One region of the Cohnella sp. LGH genome, then DNA from elsewhere that is predicted to be linked to it. Evidence: predicted binding sites of a transcription regulator. Region 1 holds the regulator's gene; each other region holds the start of a gene.
The links. Region 1 encodes Rex, which represses fermentation and respiration genes when NADH is low (regulators of the CRP and FNR family bind a similar motif). Its sites were predicted from a motif close to TTGTGAAATATTTCACAA; they were not measured.
Positions count from the first base shown of each region.

Region 2: a site for Rex is predicted at 1,919-1,936, ahead of J4772_RS31405 (DoxX family membrane protein). Genes of this name have one in related genera too.
Region 3: a site for Rex is predicted at 2,573-2,590, ahead of J4772_RS14965 (hemerythrin domain-containing protein). Genes of this name have one in related genera too.
Region 4: a site for Rex is predicted at 2,667-2,684, ahead of nirB (nitrite reductase large subunit NirB). Genes of this name have one in related genera too.

Region 1 is NZ_CP072117.1:2,693,417-2,698,033, forward strand. It holds gene dinG (ATP-dependent DNA helicase DinG) at 1-1,435, shown strand, start outside; gene J4772_RS11140 (redox-sensing transcriptional repressor Rex) at 1,432-2,091, shown strand; gene J4772_RS11145 (amidohydrolase) at 2,088-3,392, shown strand; gene J4772_RS11150 (hypothetical protein) at 3,389-3,913, shown strand; gene J4772_RS11155 (hypothetical protein) at 4,079-4,615, shown strand; gene J4772_RS11160 (AAA family ATPase) at 4,608-4,617, shown strand, end outside.
Region 2 is NZ_CP072117.1:7,625,582-7,630,198, forward strand. It holds gene J4772_RS31395 (hypothetical protein) at 1-350, shown strand, start outside; gene J4772_RS31400 (Crp/Fnr family transcriptional regulator) at 375-1,058, opposite strand; gene J4772_RS31405 (DoxX family membrane protein) at 1,201-1,743, opposite strand; gene J4772_RS31410 (DUF3995 domain-containing protein) at 1,989-2,417, opposite strand; gene J4772_RS31415 (hypothetical protein) at 2,431-2,568, opposite strand; gene J4772_RS31420 (response regulator) at 2,561-2,830, opposite strand; gene J4772_RS31425 (DUF7010 family protein) at 3,147-3,695, shown strand; gene J4772_RS31430 (fibronectin type III domain-containing protein) at 3,760-4,617, opposite strand, start outside.
Region 3 is NZ_CP072117.1:3,523,538-3,528,154, forward strand. It holds gene adhE (bifunctional acetaldehyde-CoA/alcohol dehydrogenase) at 1-1,443, opposite strand, end outside; gene J4772_RS14960 (hemerythrin domain-containing protein) at 1,468-1,956, opposite strand; gene J4772_RS14965 (hemerythrin domain-containing protein) at 1,995-2,513, opposite strand; gene J4772_RS14970 (anti-sigma factor) at 2,709-3,590, opposite strand; gene J4772_RS14975 (RNA polymerase sigma factor) at 3,592-4,203, opposite strand; gene J4772_RS14980 (COG1470 family protein) at 4,443-4,617, shown strand, end outside.
Region 4 is NZ_CP072117.1:8,470,731-8,475,347, reverse strand. It holds gene nirD (nitrite reductase small subunit NirD) at 1-245, opposite strand, end outside; gene nirB (nitrite reductase large subunit NirB) at 248-2,653, opposite strand; gene J4772_RS34935 (LytR/AlgR family response regulator transcription factor) at 2,867-3,343, shown strand; partial or broken gene J4772_RS37265 (sensor histidine kinase) at 3,273-4,166, shown strand; gene J4772_RS37260 (response regulator) at 4,191-4,617, shown strand, end outside.

The DNA.
Region 1 (4,617 bases):
TTCCTCCTTGATCATTCCGCTGCAGCGAATGTGGAAGGATGCCCGTACAGGGCTATTGCCGCAACTGATCGGAGCCGTTTCCGGGTTGGCTTCGGATTATGCCGGAGCTTGGGCCGAGAAGCTTGAGCTGCTAATTCCCAAAGTGCAGGAAATTCGCGATGCTTGGGAGCGTTGGATGGAGGCGGTGTTCGCGATGCTTGCTTCCAACGCGGCGGCCGATGAAACCGGCAGTTTAACGATGCGAATCAAGCCGGCCGATTTGCCGACCCAATGGGACGGGCTCAGCGTGGACGGCAACAACGTCATTCAGCTGTTGTCGGACCTGATTCGTCCGCTTGAGAAGTTAACGGTCGATATTCGCGAGGAGTCGGACGAGCTCGGGATGCAGGGCCTGCTCACAGATCTGGGGGGCGTATTAAAAGACCTATCCAACATTCGGGCGGACACGCAGTCGTTCGTAACGCTAGGACGCCCCGAGTTCGTCTATTGGGCGGAAGGGCATACGCAGTATCGCAATCGTTCCGTCGGGATCTACGGGGCTCCTGCGGACGTTAGCGAGCTGCTGAAAGAAGGGATGTTCGATAAAAAAGCGAGCGTCGTCATGACGTCGGCGACGCTGACCATCGACAAATCCTTCAAGTACGTGACCGATCAGCTTGGGTTGAGCGATGCGGAGAAAAACGGGCGACTCAAAACGGCGATGCTGCCGTCTCCGTTCCGTTATCGTGAACAGGCGCTTGTGCTCATTCCGCGCGATTTCCCGGGCATCAAGGGAAGAGACGGAGAGGCTGCCTTCGTGAGCGCGCTGATCGCTTCGCTGCACGAGACCGCCTTGACGGTAGGCGGGAGAATGCTTGTTCTGTTCACTTCTTACCGGATGCTAAGGCATGTGTACGGCCCGCTTAAAGACAGCCTGGAGCAAGCCGGCATTCAGGTGCTTGGCCAAGGAGTGGACGATGGCAGCAGAACGAGGCTGACGCAGCAGTTCATGAAGCGGCCGGCTTCGGTACTGCTCGGTACCAGCAGCTTCTGGGAAGGCATCGATTTGCCGGGCGACGCGCTCACCTGCCTCGCGATTGTCAGATTGCCGTTTCAGCCGCCGAACCACCCGGTTGCGGAAGCTAAGTCGGAGAAGCTGCAAGCCGAGAATCAGAATCCGTTCATGAAGCTGTCGCTGCCGCAGGCGGTCATCAAGTTCAAGCAGGGATTCGGACGTCTTGTTCGCACGGCGAGCGACAAAGGGATCGTCATTTTGTACGATACGAGAGTGATCGATACGAACTACGGGAAGTACTTTCTGTACTCGCTGCCGGGTCCGAAGATGGAGCATTTGCCGCTGGCCGGCATGACTTCGCGCATTCGGCAATGGCTGCAGCCGCAAGACGGCGAACTTAACACGCTCGCCACGGGGCAAGAGAGAGGGGACATGCGATGAAGCCGATTAAAATATCCGAAGCCGTCGTTAGAAGACTGCCGATCTATTTGCGTTACCTGAACGAGTTGAGCCTCAGCAATATTCAGACCGTATCCTCGCAGGACTTAGGAGAAAAGCTAGACCTCAATCCGGCGCAAATCCGCAAGGACTTGGCCTATTTCGGAGAGTTCGGGCGTAAAGGCGTCGGCTATAACGTCGATTATCTGATCGAGAAGATTCGACAAATATTGAAATTGGACAAAACGATGAACGTCGCTTTGGTCGGTACGGGTAACCTGGGGCGAGCTTTGTGCAACTATAATATGTATATTAAAGACAATATGAAAATCGTGGCCGTATTCGATGCGGACATGAGCAAGGCGGGAACTTCAATCAACCACCTTCAGGTGCAACCGATGCAGGAGCTGGCTGAGACGGTGCGCAAGCTGGATATTGCGGTCGGCATTATTACCGTGCCGGCAGGCGAAGCGCAGAACGTCGCCGACCGGTTCGTCTCGGCAGGCATACGCGGCTTGCTTAACTTCGCCCCTGTCGTCCTGAAGGCCGCTCCCGGCGTACGCATCCATAACGCCGACTTTACCGCCGAGCTGCTCAGTTTGGCCTACTACATGGACGATCAAAACGAGGAACAAGAGGAAGGGGATGCGGAGCAATGACGCGGCTGCTGATCAAGCAAGGGACATTCGTAACGATTGATGAACAATTTTCCGTGTTTCAAGGATGGCTGGCCGTAGAGAACGGCCAAATCGCAGCTATGGGGGAAGGCGAAGTTCCGCAGCGGGAGAGCGAGTCGGCGACCGAGATATTGGACGGCAGCGGACTGCTGTTTATGCCGGGTCTTATTAACACCCACGGACATGCGGCGATGTCGCTGTTGCGCGGAATGGCCGACGATCTCGTGCTTCAGGATTGGCTGCAAAATCATATGTGGCCGACCGAGGCCAAATTTACCGGAGACGACGTGTACTGGGGCTCGGCGCTGGCCGCAGTAGAGATGATCAAGAGCGGCACGACGACGTTCGTCGATATGTACGACCATATGCAGCGCGTGGCCGAAGTGACAGAGACGTCCGGTTTGAGGGCCAGCCTGACGCGCGGCGTAATCGGCCTTTGTCCGGAAGACGTGCAGAAGGCAAAGCTGGAGGACGCGATCCGTTTTGCGAGGGAGTGGCACGGCCAGGCGAACGGACGGATCAACGTTATGATTTCGCCGCACGCTCCATACACCTGCCCTCCAGATTATATTTTGAAATTCGTCGAGGCGGCGCACGAGCTGGATTTGCCGATGCACACGCACATGTCCGAAACGCTGGCCGAGGTGGAGCAGAACGTGCGCGACTATGGCTGCCGTCCGGTCGAGCATCTTGATCGTCTCGGCATGTTCAGCCGGCCGACTCTCGTTGCTCACGCAGTTCACCTGAACGATGAAGAAATCGCTTTGCTGGCCGAGCGCAAGGTTGCCGTATCGCATAACCCGATCAGCAATCTGAAGCTGGCTAGCGGAGTAGCCCGGGTGCCCGATCTGCTCAAGGCGGGCGTGACCGTATCGCTCGGAACGGACGGCGCGGCCAGCAACAACAATCTTGACCTGTTCCAGGAGATGACGACCGCCGCGTTGCTGCATAAAGGCGTGAGCGGCGATCCGACCGTCGTCCCGGCCGTGGAGGCGCTGCGCATGGCGACGTTGTACGGGGCGCGCTCGCTAGGTCTGGAAGGCGCTGTAGGCCAACTGAAGGTCGGTCTCAAGGCGGACATCATCGCCGTCAATATCGCGCAAGCGCACTTCGTGCCTCGTACGGATTTCGTATCTCATCTCGTCTACTCGGGCAGAGGCTCGGATGTCGTGCACGTATGGGTTGACGGGAAGCAGCTGCTTCGCGACCGTCAGCTGACGACGCTTGACGAGGAGAAAATTATGGCCGAAGCAGAGCGCTGCTACCGGAGGCTGCGCGCATGAATAGGAGCCGAAGCGAAGGCAAGCGGGTGCTGCCTTCCTTTACGCTTGGCAGATGGCTGTTCATTATAAGCGGATTTATTCTGTTCCTTATCGTCTCTTTCGTGCTTTACGTACGTTCCGCTGATTCGGACTATCGCCGCGCGGAAAACGAGGCAATCCGGATCGGCAAAGCTCAGGGCGAGCTCGTCAACGTGTTCGAGGCTGTGCGCCATACGTGGCAAGGGAATGTGTGGATCGTGACGGGAGAGGATGCCGGCGGCGAGCGCTGGACCGTATTCGAGCTGGAGAACGAAATCGTACGGAAAAAAGCGAGCGAAAACCTAACCGAGGAGCAGATGCTCGCCAAGTTTGCAGCAGCTCATACCGGCAAGCCGATCCGCATTATGCCCGCTTGGTTCAACGGTCAGCCGGCGTGGGAAATTCGCTATCGGAACGAAGGCGACGAGCGACTTCAGTCTCTCGATTTCTATTCGTTCGAGGATGGATCGCTCATTCGTACTTATGTATTGTCGAACCTTTAAAAAACGCCGATAAGGCGTTTTTTTGTTGGATTCCCAGTCATCGTCTAACGATTCGTCTATCATTTCCTGATATACTATGTGATGTACTTCTCGTTTGACCAAAACTGACCAGTCCCGATCGTCGCCGACGGCGCAGTCAAGTTTAATGATGGAGGGGATCGGCTAATGAATAAGCTGAAAATCGTACCGATAGCGATAACCGCGGCGTTGACCGCAGTTCTATTGTTCGGAGGATGGTTTGCCTATCGCCATTACGGCATTGAGAAGCCGCTTGATAGAGCGGCGGCATCGATTCCCGGCGTGGAGGCCGCAAATATCGAAACGACCGGGACGCTCGTAAAAGTCAGCGTCGAACTGGATTCCGACGCCGACTTGGGCGAAGTGTACCGTACGATTAAGAAGAACGGGGCTCAGCAGATCGGCAGCCGCCAACTGGAGCTGCAGGTGACGGCTCCCGGCAGCGAGCTGCTGGACAAGGCATGGAGCTATTCTTTGTTCGATGTCGCCGAAGCGATGGAGAATCGCAAATATTCGAGCATCCGCGAAGCGATGACGAAGCTGTCGGAGCAGTTTCCAAACGTAGAGGCGACAACGGATATCGACGAGAGCAACGTTTACGTTTCGTTAAAGGACGGAGACAGAGCGAAATTCGTCGTGCTTCCGCGTCAGCCTGCGACATTGGGGGTGTGGCCGAATGCGTAAAA
Region 2 (4,617 bases), 4.0 Mb from region 1:
AGTGGAAGACTGCCTCTAACGGTCTGGCAGACCGTTACGCGGGCGAAATCGAGTGGGCGACCGCCTCTAACGGTCTGGCAGACCGTTACGCGGGCGAAATCGAGTGGGCGACCGCCTCTAACGGTCTGGCAGACCGTTACGCGGGCGAAATCGAGTGGGTGACCGCCTCTAACGGTCTGGCGGACCGTTACGCGGGCGAATTCGAGCGGATGACCGCTTCTAACGGTCTGGCGGACCGTTACGCGGGCGAATTCGAGCGGATGGCCCGAGCCGGGGAGCGAAGGCCAAAAATGTGCCTCGACGCGACCCGGGCCGGGATGCGAAGGTCGCTCACCGTTCGCCTAACCTGACAACATTGGGAGGAGGAGCAGTCCTCAAGTCGGCTCTAATAAATTTCTAAGACTGTCTATGTTGCGAACGCTGATTTTCTTCCGATCGATACGGATTAGCTGCTCGTTCTGGAATTCAAGCAGCAATTTCGTCACCGTCTCGCGAGCCGTTCCCGTCATATCCGCCAAATGCTGATGCGTCAGCTTCAAATCAATTAAAATGCCGCCGGAAAAGGGCACGCCATGCTGCTCTGCTAATCGCAGCAGCATACGGGCAATACGCGTGCGCGCATCGTGAATGGTCAAATCCGTGATTAATTTATTGGCACCGCGAAGGCGCTCCAAGGTGGTTTCCAGAATGCCAATCAGGATTTCGGGCTTGCTTTTAACCAAGGGAATGAAATGACGTTTCTTCAAAATACAAAGCGTGGACTTCTCGATTGTTCTTGCAGAAGCGGAGTGTTCCCTTTCATTTTGCAGCAAAGCCATCTCTCCAAAATAGTCCCCTTCTCTAAATATAGAAAGAATGATGTCCCTGGAATGGTTATTTTGATAAATTTGAACGACTCCCGATATCACCAGATAGAGCGCTTCCCCTTCATCGCCTTCCAAGAAAATATACTCGCCTTTGGAGTAATTGCATATGCTGCACAGCTTAGAAATCTCGGCTAGATGTTCATCGTTAAGCTGCTCGAAAAGCGGAAAATCACGCAATAATTGTGGATTCATCCTTGCCACCTCCGTTATAACCATTATAACGGTTAATATCGCGAAGAGTTGAAAAAGCTTCGACGAATGCGCAAAAGGCGCTCCGGATATCGGAGGCGCCTCTTGGCATCAGGCTATGGGAGATGGGAATGGAGCTTACTTGTTATTTGGCTAGCGCCCCTTCGCCGGTTGTCGGATTTTTCGGCTTATGGTGGAAGAGACGGTCGGTGCCCTTATGAATCAGCGGGAGCACGTAGCGGTCAAGTCCGAAGCGTCCGGCGTTCGTTCCGGCGACGACGACCAGCATTCCGAGGAGCAGCAGCCAAGGGTTCGTGCTTACGGTTCCGGCGAAGAGGAACATGAAGTTCATCATGAGTCCGAAGAAGGCGGCGGTCAGCGTTAACGTTCCGAGTATAAGTCCAAGTCCGACGAGGAATTCGCCCCAAGGGATCAAGACGTTAATGATCTTTACGTTCGGCAGTGCAAAATGTTCCAGGAACGCTTGGTAGGTCGGGTAGACCGCCTCCCCTGTCGCCTTGTCGATGACCGGGTTGTTAACGGCGTTGTTCAGGAACCCCCCTGCGTTAAACGGCGTTGCTCCGGTAATTTTATGCCAGCCTGCCGTTAACCAAGCATATCCGACTACGAATCTGACGATCGTTACGATGATAGCCGCAATGCGGTTTTCTCTCCAAAGCTTCATCATGTCACTCACTCCTCAATTGGGTGTAGGTTTATTTGAACTGATTCGATTATGCGTCCGTTAGCTGCTGCTTGTTCGCCGATGTTCGAGATCGTTTGGGAGACATCGGGATCACCTTCCTCGTTGGCTTTGTGTTTGTCTTTCATGGCTTTATTGTACGTCCAGTTGCGATTTTAATTTGTGATTAAAATCACAAAGTGGATCATGTTCATTTTTATGCCACATTTGATCGCCCCACTCCGCTCAATTTATCGACTCAGAAACTGAACCGCGGCAAGGCAAACTCCTAGGAAGAGACATAGCGGACTATGCAACTGTGCATCCCATTTGGCGAATAACGTGTTCGTTGGCTTCTTAAAGAAACCGACCCAGCGGAAATCCCCAATAGCTCGCAATAAAAATACGACAGATAATGCCCAGCCTCCATACCGTAGCAGCCACTCCGAGAAAAGAAACGACTCCACAGCTTCATTAGCCTCCAGAACAAACCATCCGGCCAGAGCCAAAGCCACAGCAACGAGGATTGTAGCGGTCTTGGAAGGCCGAAACAATGGAGCCTTGCCGTTGCTTGGAACCGCGGCTTCGCCTCCCCATCTTCCTCCCGCCGCCCAATACCAATGAATTCCGCTAAGCAGAAATAAGATTCCTCCAACGATCCAGGCAATGACCTCTATCATGTGAACGCCTCCCTTATCTATCTGATAAGAATATCCCGTCGCCGATGGCGAACGAAATCAGTTCTTTCTCCCGCTTATATCGTTTGTTCTGTTCCAAGGCCGCCGCATCGTCCACTTCCGCCGCCATCAGAACCATTCGATCCTCAAGCATCCATTCCAGATCCAACGTTTTCAGCCGAAATTCGATTCATCTTAATGTCCGTCACGATCACGTCCGGATCGAGCCGTTCGACTAACAGTAAGGCCTCTTCACCGTCTTCCGCAGTATAGACCTCGCCCACTCCGCACTCCGCCCACGGGAAGACCGTCTTCAGCCCCTCGCGTATTTCCTTCTCGTCGTCGACAATAAGTACCTTATGCATCTCCGCCACGCCCCTCTTCAACGACTTCCATCTATCGGCATCATATTGCATCGGCGGCAATTGTTCAACCTCCGGTGTCGCAATAGAAAATCGGACAACGCAGCCCGGATCAGGCTCAAACGACGTTTGTACGAAAAACCGTACAACGCAGCTCGAATTAGGCTCAAGAGACGGACGTTTGTACGAAAAACCGTACAACGTAGCTCATATCAGTCCCGATCAACGAACATTTGTACGAAAATTCGTACAAAGCGACCAAAATCAAAGGTTGTATGACACTAAAGCGTCTTCGTTGATGATAGGAGGCTGGAATTATCTGTGCTATACTATAAGATCGCATGACTACATAAAATTAAAGGAGATCAACATGAACAGTCACAGCAGTTTACAAGTTTTGCTTGATGACATTTCAAGTAAACAAAAGAAAGGCTTACCCTTTATTTTAGCGTCGATATGTATTTGGGGAATTATCACTATAATTACATTCAGTTCGCTAGATCTAATGGTAAAAAACATCATTACGCTGTCTTGCGGAGCGCTGTTGTTTCCGATATCCACCATTTGGGCAAAAATACTAAAGGTAAATTTATTTTATAAAGAAAATCCCATGATTAACGGACTACTTATTGCCACAAACAATCAAGTGTTATACTTAATTATTTGCGTCTTCCTTCTAATTAAGGCTCCCACGCTAGTACTGCCGGCATATGCCGTCATTTACGGCGCACATTTACTACCCTATTCCTTTTTTTATCAATCAAAAGGCTATAGGATTGTTTGTATTTTTATTTGCTTAGCCATTTTGGTAGGGCTTGTTTTTTTACGACTAAGTGTTGGTTTTATACCCGTAATTGTTGAAATTGGTGTAATTTCTTTAGCCATTCTGCTGCGCAAAGAATTACAAAAAACGAATTAATTCTAGCACAACATAGACAAAGCCCGGGAGCCGAAGCCCCCGGGCTTTTAATTTATGAAGTGGTTCACCTATCATACTCGTCCACGTCAAACGTCAGAATCTTATCGAAGATCACGTATTCGCTGCGCATGGCGAACGGACCTTGATTCCATGTCTTAGTGAACTTGTATTTAGCGGGGCCGACTCCCGCATCCTTGGCATCGTACCAGGCGAGGAAAGCGCTAAGCTCGGCTTCGGAAAGCTCGTATTCCTTGATCTGGCCGCCCAGCAGGTAGATCGTCAGAAGCGCCCCCGTCGAAGTTGTCCCGCCTACTTGGGCAGAGGCTTCGTTCGAATATGCGCTTTCCTGCCCGAGATCGTTCGTTGCCGTGACTACGTAGTAATAAGGAGTGTTCGAGTCGACCTTACTATCAGTGTACGTAGTCCCATAGACGCTCTTGGCAACGGTGATGTACGGCCCTTCCTCGTAGACCGATCGTTTCACTTTATAGTACGTTGCGCCGGTCACGGACACCCAATCCAAGGAAATCGTTCCCTCCGCATCGTTGCCGCGAGCTTGCAGATTTTGAGGCGGGCTTATTTTCGGTACAACCGACACTTCGTTCGATCTCTCGCTCTCTCTTCCCTCCATGATATAGGTCACGACATAATAATAAGTCGTCCCGTTCGTGACAGTGCGATCTTCGTAAGAGTTGGATGTCGAGGTCCCGATATGAACATAAGGACCATCCGGAATTTTCGAACGTTTGATATAGGCGTATGTGGCTTCCGTCACGCTGGGCGTGGACCAACTCAGGGTTACCTTTCGGTCTTCGGCAGTGGCCGCAAGATCCTCAATCGGAGGTTGGGTAAGCGCACCGAATACATCGAACTCATATAGTCGAGCTGCGTTCAGGTTAGGATCGATATTCTCAATATGGAT
Region 3 (4,617 bases), 830 kb from region 1:
CGGCATTTTCTCCAAATACTGCGTCGATCCGCGCTCGAAGTACACTTTCGGCGGCACCTTGAACCACTGCATGTTCAGCGTGCGATAAGCGACTCGCTTCAGGTTGATCAGGTTGACGGCCGTGACGTTCGAGGTCGTCGAGTTGTGGCCGTACGAGCCGCAGCCCAGCGTCAGCGAAGGCAGGTTCGTGTTGTAGAGATCCCCGATTGCGCCGTGCGTCGAAGGCGAGTTGACGATGATCCGGCCGGTTTGCAGGCGAGCGGCGAACGCTGCGATCACCGCTTGGTCGTTCGAATGAATGACCGACGAGTGGCCCATGCCGCCGAAGGCGACGACTTGCGCAGCGCGCTCGATGCCTTGCTCGGCGCTTTTGACTTTGTAGCAGGCCAGCACAGGGCTCAGCTTCTCCGCCGACAGCGGGTACTTGTCTCCGACTCCGGCCAGCTCGGCTACCAAAATTTTCGTACCCTGAGGCACCGTAATTCCCGCCATCTCCGCGATTTTCACCGCCGGTTGGCCGACGATGACCGCGTTTACCGCGCATTTCTCCGAGTTGATGACCAGGCCCGATACTTTCTCGGTCTCTTCCTTGTTCAGGAAGTAACAGCCGAGCTGCGTCATTTTCTTCTTGGCCGCCGTATAGATCGCTTCGTCGAGAATGACTGCCTGCTCCGATGCGCAAATCATGCCGTTGTCGAAGGTCTTCGACAAAATCAGGTCGGTGACCGCTTGGTCGAGATCGGCCGTCCGCTCGATAAAGCACGGAACGTTGCCGGGACCGACGCCAAGCGCCGGTTTGCCGGTGCTGTACGCCGATTTAACCATTGCCGAACCGCCGGTTGCCAGCACAAGCGTCACGTCTTTGTGGTTCATAAGCTGCTGCGTCGCTTCGACCGAAGGATGATCGATCCACTGAATGCAGTGCTCCGGCGCGCCTGCCGCCACCGCCGCTTCCAGCAGCGTTTTTGCCGCCTCGCGGCTCGATTTCTGCGCCGACGGATGGAAGGCGAAAATGATCGGGTTGCGCGTCTTGGTCGCAATCAACGCCTTGAACATCGTCGTGGACGTCGGGTTGGTCACCGGCGTAATGCCGGCGATGACGCCGACCGGCTCGGCGACAACGCGGTAGTTCTCATACGGGTTGTCTTCGACGACGCCGACCGTCTTCTCGTTCTTGATGCTGTGGTAGATGTACTCGGTGGCAAAGATGTTTTTCGTTATTTTGTCCTCGTATACGCCCCGTCCGGTTTCCTCCACCGCCATTTTCGCCAGCAGCATGTGCTTATCCAGACCGGCCAGCGCCATTTTCTGAACAATTTGGTTTACGGCGTCTTGATCGAGCAGCATAAATTCTTCCTGAGCCTGCTTCGCTCTCTCCGTCAGCAGGTTGACTTCCTTCTGCGCGGTAACAAACGTTTCTTGAACTTTCTCATTGGCTGCCATATATGCGAGCCTCCCCTTGGTTGTTTAAGATCCGATATATTCGATTGAGTCCATCAACCGCTCTGCCGCCGGAACAATCGTCTCATTCTCCACTCTGAAATGCTCGGTGATAATCATAAGTACTTGAAGAAGGCGCGACAGACAATCCTCAGGGGACTCTCCGCCGGCGACAGCCGTCAGATACGCTTCGTAAAACTGCCGGGCGATGGCGTCCTCCTGCTCGAGCACGGCTGCCGGGCCGATTTTTCCGCCGCAGATGGCGGTTTTGGCAAACGGGTAAATGATCTGCTTTTCCTTAGAGAGATGCTTCTGCCAATCGTCCATAAAGGCGACGAACTTCTCATGCACGCCGCGATGATGGATTTCCCAGAACGGGTAATCGAAATTGCCGGGATTCCATCGCATTAACCTGCACAATTCCAACAACCTGTCGTAAAGCGCGTCGTGTCCTTCCTTCCACTGGTCGTACCTCATGTACAGCTCGTACAACGGGGAGTTGACCGCTTGGGGCATCTTAATCACTCCTTTCGCAAGAAAATGGATCGCTTCGGCTAAAAGCCGTAAGCATTGGAACGATCCGTCAGGTCAAGCATGATTTCGTCCTCTTCCCTGAACCGATTGTTCAGAACCGCATAAGCTTGAATCAGGTACGAGGCCATCTTGCTTGCCTCTTCATGCCCGATCGGATACCGGGCCTTCTCCAATGCTCGCATGAATGTGCGCAAATACTGATCGGCCAGCTCGTATTCCTGCTCCATCAGCAAGAACAAATCGGGCTCGGCTCCCAGAAAGGTCGCCGCCTGCGGGAACAATTCGGACTCTTCCCACTGGGTATGCGCGGCCCAGTGCTTCATGAACAGCTTGACGCAATCGTGAAGCTGCCTGATTTCGCGATTGAGCCGCTTCTCCTCGGGGTCGTTGCGAACAACGCAAGCTTGCTCGTAAATGCTTCTCAGCTCGTTTTTCAACGCTTCGTGCTCTTCTCTGGCGCGGGCGACGGACGTTTCCAATTGCAGATCATTCGTATTCTCGGTAAGTGGGATGTCATGGATAGAAACATGTAGTTTCATTACGGGATCACTTCCCTTCCTCTTCTTGATCCCAGTATAAACTTGAACGCCGATCCAGTTTGTGAATTAAATCACATTTTGACAAACTGTTCTTATGCAAAGCCGCGTTTGACATAATTTCGTCGTAATTTAGAAAAAAAGATGCGTCTCCCGCAGAGAGTCGCATCCTTAATGTCATTAACTATCCAAATGCCATCATTCGCTCGCAAGCCGCACTAGCGCGCTGTCCGGAGTGGTCGGCAGCTCGCTTCCGCCTTTCGGCTCGATTGTAAAGCGCAAGGACTCCAGCGCCGCCATTTCGCGAAAACGCGAGTACAAATGGCCTTGTCCGCTGTGAAACTCCAGCAAACCCAAGTTCGAAAGCCGGCTTCTGCTGTCCGCCCATGCCTGAACGTCGCTCGTATCCGATTCAAGCACACCCTCCATCAGCACGAACAGTTCCTCGGTATCGTCATTGACCCATACCGTCAAACTTTGACGCGGCCTGCCTGAGGAAGCTGAAGCCGTCCACTCGGCAATATCCGGAGACATGATGACGCGCGTGCCGGGAAGCTCCATCAGCCTCGCCCCCTCAGGCTCGTGCAGTTGTGCATAATGCTGCGCCGCCAGGGGAGCTGCAGCTGCCGGCTCATTCGGCGCTTTCGAATACTTGAACAGCCCAATCAAAACAACGGCAAGCAGCGCCGCGATTACACTGGCCGCCGCTCTCCCCGGTCTTCGATTCGCTTTGCGGAACAGAGAACGCATCGCCATCCGTCGGCGCAGCGAGCGGTACACTTGCGCTGACGGCAACTCCTCGTCCCTCGCAAACCCTTGATCCGTGTTCGCCATCGCGTTTGCGTCCGTCGGGTCCCAATCGACACCGCGCATCGCTTTATCGCTGGCCGACGCCTTCCGGGCAACATTTCTGCGCTCCGTCGACACTCCGAGCAGCTCGGCCCAGCGCAGACAGGCGCTGCGGCAGGCGGAGCAGCTCTCAGCATGTCTATCCAATGCCTCTAAGGAGGCTGCGCCCAATTGGCCGAGGTGGTAATCTACCCAGCGCTCGTCCGGTATGCCGCAATCTCTGCCCAACATGTCAGCCCCCTCCTTTCGAGCCGTTCGACCAGCCGAGGCGCTCCATGGCCTTGGAGAGATGATTCAGACCGTAGCGCACGCGCGACTTGATCGTTCCGACCGGGACCTGCCATGCTTCCGCCAGCTCCTTGCGGGTGCGGTGGCTGTAATACACTTCGGCCAGTGTCCGCCTCTGCACGCCGTCCAGCTCCGACAGCGCCTGCCGAAGCGCCTCCCCTTCCATTTTCGCCATTACGCGCTGCTCCGGAAGCGCTGTTTCTCCTGCCCAGGCATACCTTTGCTCGAACGGAGCTTCTCGCTGCTCCAGTACGATCCTTCTGCGTTTGCGCAATCGGTCCATACAGCGGCTTTTTGTCAGCACAGCCAGCCATGCTTCGACCGAGCCTCTCTCGGGCGAGTACTTTTCCGGCTGCGAAATGACGGTCAGCAGCACGTCGTGGCATACGTCCTCCATCTCCATCCGATCGCCGCCGAGCAGCTTCCCGGCAATTCCCATCACCAAAGGAGCCGCCTGCCCGTAGAAGCGATCGAACGCCTCCATCGAGCCGTCCCGCATGAGCGCAAACAGCTCGAACAGATCCTGGCACCCCGGTCTGCCAGAGTTTGTTCCCATGTTCATCGCACCTCCGCGCATATTTAAGAGGTTGTTCAAAAAAGTGCGCTGCTCCCGCACAACCTCTTTTCGAAACTAAATTATCAAAAAGCCGCCCTCATGAAAACCGGTCGATTCGTTTTTTATCTTCCTTTAAGCTTCTGCTAAGCAATTTTTTAACTTTCGGCTAAATCCGTTCGCCAAGGCCGGACGTAATAGGGGTGAAAATCAATTTTTGGAGTTGAGGGGGAATGGTTGTCATGAAGAAATCGACCAGATCATTATCCGGAGCGCTCGCCTTAATGCTGCTGCTAGGCGCGCTCATGGGCGGAGCGTCGCTCGCTGCGGCGGCGCCGCTAAAGCTGTTTACGCCGTACACGTACCTGTCCGTCTCTCCCGGCGAAACGATCTCTTACGCCATCGACGTCATCAACG
Region 4 (4,617 bases), 3.1 Mb from region 1:
TTGCCGTCGATCAAGGACACTTTGTATTCGTGTAGCGGACAGAACACATATTCGCCGGCCACGATTCCTTCGGCAAGCGGCCCCTGCTTGTGCGGGCAAACTCCGCCAATCGCTTTGATTCGATCGTCGGATAAGCGAAATACGGCAATTTTAAGGCCATCTACCACTATTTCGCGACCAATGCGGGGCGGCAGTTCGGCGAAGTTGGCGACAAACACCTTTTGTTTGACTTGAGTTGTTCCCATCCTTATCCTCTCCCTACTGTATAAAGCTCTTGTTCTTTATGCTCATTGCTGCGAATTTCCGTCCACGGGTCTTTGCGTTTGCCGGCTACGGCCGCATCCAGCTCCGCCAGCAAAGCTTTGCTTTGCTCAGGGTCCAGCAGTACGGACTTGACATGCTCAAATCCAAGTCGCTCCAGCCATGGCGCAGTACGTTCGGCGTAATTGCCTGTCTTCCTGTAGTATTGCAGCATGGCGCCGCACAGATCGATAACCTCCTGCTCCGTCTCAACCGTAGTCAGCAGCGTGGCCTCCTTCACTTCCGTACCGCCGTTGCCGCCGATATAAATCTGGAAGCCGTTTTCTACGCCGATGACGCCAAAGTCCTTAACTCCGCTTTCCACGCAGCTGCGAGGGCAAGCCGATACGCCCATCTTGAATTTGTGCGGGGTATCGATGTACTCGTAACGCTCCTCCAGCTTAATGCCCAGCCCCATGGAGTCCTGCGTGCCAAAGCGGCAGAAGTTGGCGCCTACGCATGTTTTCACGGAACGAACGGCTTTGGCGTAGGCGGAAGCGGAGGTCATGTCCAACTCTTCCCACATAGCCGGTAAATCCTCTTTATTTACACCGTACAGGCCAATGCGCTGACTACCCGTTACTTTGACAAGAGGCACATTGTATTTTTCTGCCACCTGCGCAATTTTCAACAGCTGCTGCGGCGTCGTTTTGCCGCCTCTCATCCTAGGAATGACCGAGAAGCTGCCGTTCTTCTGGATATTGCCATGCATGCGTTCATTAACATAACGGGATTCTTTTTCATCCTGATGCTCATTAGGGAAGGTAACATTAAGATAGAAATTAATCGCCGGACGGCATTTCGAGCAGCCTTCGGCATTGCGGAAGCCCAGCTCGCGGAAGACGTCCTTCGATGTTTTCAGACCCTTCTCGTGAATTTGCAGGACAATGTCGTCCCTGGTCAGATCCGTACAGCCGCAAATGCCCGTCGGCGCAAGCGCAACCTTGTCGCCCAGGACGTGCGAGAGCAGCTCGCCGATCATCGGCTTGCATTTGCCGCAGGAGTTGCCCGCTTTCGTACAGCGAACAACGTCGGCCACAGATGTTAATTGCTGCGCGTGGATCGCATTGACGATGGTTCCCTTCGTGACGCCGTTGCAGCCGCATACGGTATCGGTATCGTCCCATTGCGCTACGCTTGCTCCGGCTTCTTCGTCGGCGGCCGCCAGCAGCGTTACGGGATTCAGGGCGGCAATATCGGTCCCGTTCCGCAGCATTTTATAGTAGCGATTTTCTTCGGACGTATCGCCGTACAGCACGATGCCGACAATGCGATTATCCCGAATAAACAGCTTCTTGTAGCTGTTGTTTAAGCCGTTATAAGCCTCAATGCCCTTTACGTCGTCGCTCTCCCGGATGATGCCCGCCGAGAACAGATCGCAGCCGGACACTTTTAACGAAGTGGACACCGTACTGCCTTTATAGCCGTCCGTTGGGCGGTGTGCGAGCAGGTCGGCCAGTACCTTCCCTTGCTCATACAGCGGAGCGACCAGGCCGTAGATCGTTTTATTATGCTGTGCGCATTCGCCTACCGCATACACGTCCGCCGCGCTTGTGGTCATGAAGTCGTCAACGACGATTCCTCGCTCGACATGCAGCCCCGCGTCCTTGGCCAGCCCGGTCACCGGCCGGATGCCGACCGCCATAATGACCAAATCCGCCTCTAGAGTGCTGCCGTCGCTGAATTCAAGGCCTTCCACTCTGCTCGTTCCCAGTATGCGGGTCGTTTTTTTCTCCATTAGAAAGCGAATGCCCTGTTTCTCCAAATCCTTCTTCAATAAATTTCCGGCTGGTTCGTTCAACTGCGTTTCCATTAGCCATTTTTCCAAGTGAACGACTGTGACCTCCATGCCTTGATCGACGAGGCCTTTAGCCGCTTCAAGCCCTAGCAAGCCGCCTCCGATCACTGCAGCCCGCTTATATTGCTTGGCTTGTTCGATCATTTGCAGCGTGTCGTCAATGGTGCGGAAGCCCAACACGCCCGCCAGCTCCGCGCCCTCGATGGGCAGAATAAAAGACCTGGACCCTGTGGCGATAATACATTTGTCATAATGGATACATTGGCCTTCGGCCGTAATGACTTGTTTAGTTTGCGGATCCAGACGGATCGCCGGATCGTGGTGGATAAGCGTAATGCCGTTATCCTCGTACCATTGCAGCGGATTCGTGACGATTTCATCCACCGTCATCTTCTTTTGCAGGACATTGGACAGCATAATGCGGTTGTAATTCGTATAGGGTTCTTCGCCGATAATCGTAATCTCGTATTGATGGGAGTTCCGCTCCAGTATTTCTTCAATCGTTCTCACGCCGGCCATGCCGTTGCCGATTAGAAGCAGTTTCTCTTTTGTCATAGGGCTCCTCCTGTTGTGAAAATTTTCACTTATATATTGTGAATGTTTTCACTTTCTATACGATCATCGTATCATGATTCAAGGATTTCGTGTATCAGGGAATTCCCTGAAAAATGTGTTATTAGTCCCGGGGATCTACGACCCTGCCCGGATGCGACTTGATAATGGTATAATATTCCCTACCAACATCGATCCGGGCGGGGTGGAACCATCATGAAAATCATATTGGTCGACGACGAGCCGCTAGCGCTATTCCGGCTTCGGCGGGCGCTTGAACGCGAGAGCGAAGAGGTGGACATCGCTGCGGAGTATACCGATCCGAACGAGGTCGCTGCAGGCGTGATGGAGCATCGTCCCGATGTGGTATTTCTGGACATTCATATGCCGGAGATAGACGGGCTAAAGCTGGGAAGGCAGCTACAGGCTACAGTTCCCGGCATTGAGATTGTATTTGTGACGGCTTACGACCGGTATGCCGTAAAAGCCTTCGAGCTGTATGCGCTGGATTACGTCATGAAGCCCGTGCAGGAGGACCGATTGCGCCAGACGTTGCTCAGAGTGGAAGAGAAGCTGCGGATTAAGAAAGCTAGGCCAATGCCGGATTTGGAGCGCAGTCGTCATGTTCATACGCAGGCAGGAGGATCGGGATTCGCGGTTGCTGCTGCTGACATGCGTCTGCATTCTGTTTAATCTGGCCTGGAGCATCGCGGATTCTTTCTCGGAAACGATGCATGTCTACTATCCGCTCGATCTTGCAGTAGCGGTCATCTTTTTCTCGGCATACTGGTTTCTGAGATATTTGCGCAATACCGATAAAATTAGCGACTTGTACGAGAAGCTGCAAATTTCGGATAAAATGAAGGATCGATTTCTGGCCAGCACCTCGCACGAACTGCGAACTCCTTTACACGGCATTATGAATATTACGGGCAGCATCTACGCCAGAGAAAAGCACAAGCTGGAGGAAACCAGCCTCAGGGAGATGGAACTGGTAGGCACGGTCAGCAGGCGGATGTCTCGTCTATTGGACGACCTGCTAGATATCGCCCGACTTCAGGAGCATCAGGTCGTTCTTCGACCCGAGCCGGTAAGCGTGCAGGCGATTGTGCCGGGCATTCTGGCGATGTTGAAGCATATGGCGGAAGGCAAGCCGATCCGCTTGGAGATGAGGATAGACGATTCTGCGCCTCCGGTATGGGCGGACGAGAAGAGGTTTGTGCAGATTTTGTACAATCTGCTGTACAACGCGCTCAAATATACGGAGCAAGGCAGCGTTCGGGTCTCCTTGGAGACTGGTGAAGGCTATGCCGAGATTCAGGTGTCCGACACCGGCGCCGGTATGGATGAGGAGACGAAAGCGCGTATTTTCATGCCGTACGTTCAAGGAGATTATGGCATTCGCGACGGCAGATGAATCGGACTTGGCCTAAGTATTTGCAAACAGCTGGTCGAGCTGCACGGAAGCGGGCTGCAGCTTGACTCTGTGCAGGGACAGGGCTCGACTTTTCGATTCAGGCTGCAGTTCGCCGATAAGCAAGTGGCTTCACCCCCTACTGATGAGGAGCTCTCGGAACGGGAGGTCGCCGCGTCGCAGCAGGCGATTGCCGTCATTCGCTATCCGGAAGACGAGAAGGAATACGGGACGATCGGAGATTCCTCGCTTCATCTGCTCTCGGACCGGGAGATTCGTATATTGGCCGTGGACGACGAACCGATCAACCTCAAGGTGCTCGAGGGCATCTTGTCGTCGGAGCCTTATATTCTGCAAACGGTTTGCTCCGGACAAGAGGCGTTGGAACTGCTGGAATCGGACAACTGGGATTTGCTGATCGCGGACGTCATGATGCCGGGAATGTCCGGGTATGAGCTGACGCAGAGAGTGAGGGAGCGGTATGCCGTATCGGAGCTTCCGGTGCTGCTGCTTACCGCGCGCAGCCTGCCGGCCGACATCTATACCGGTTTCC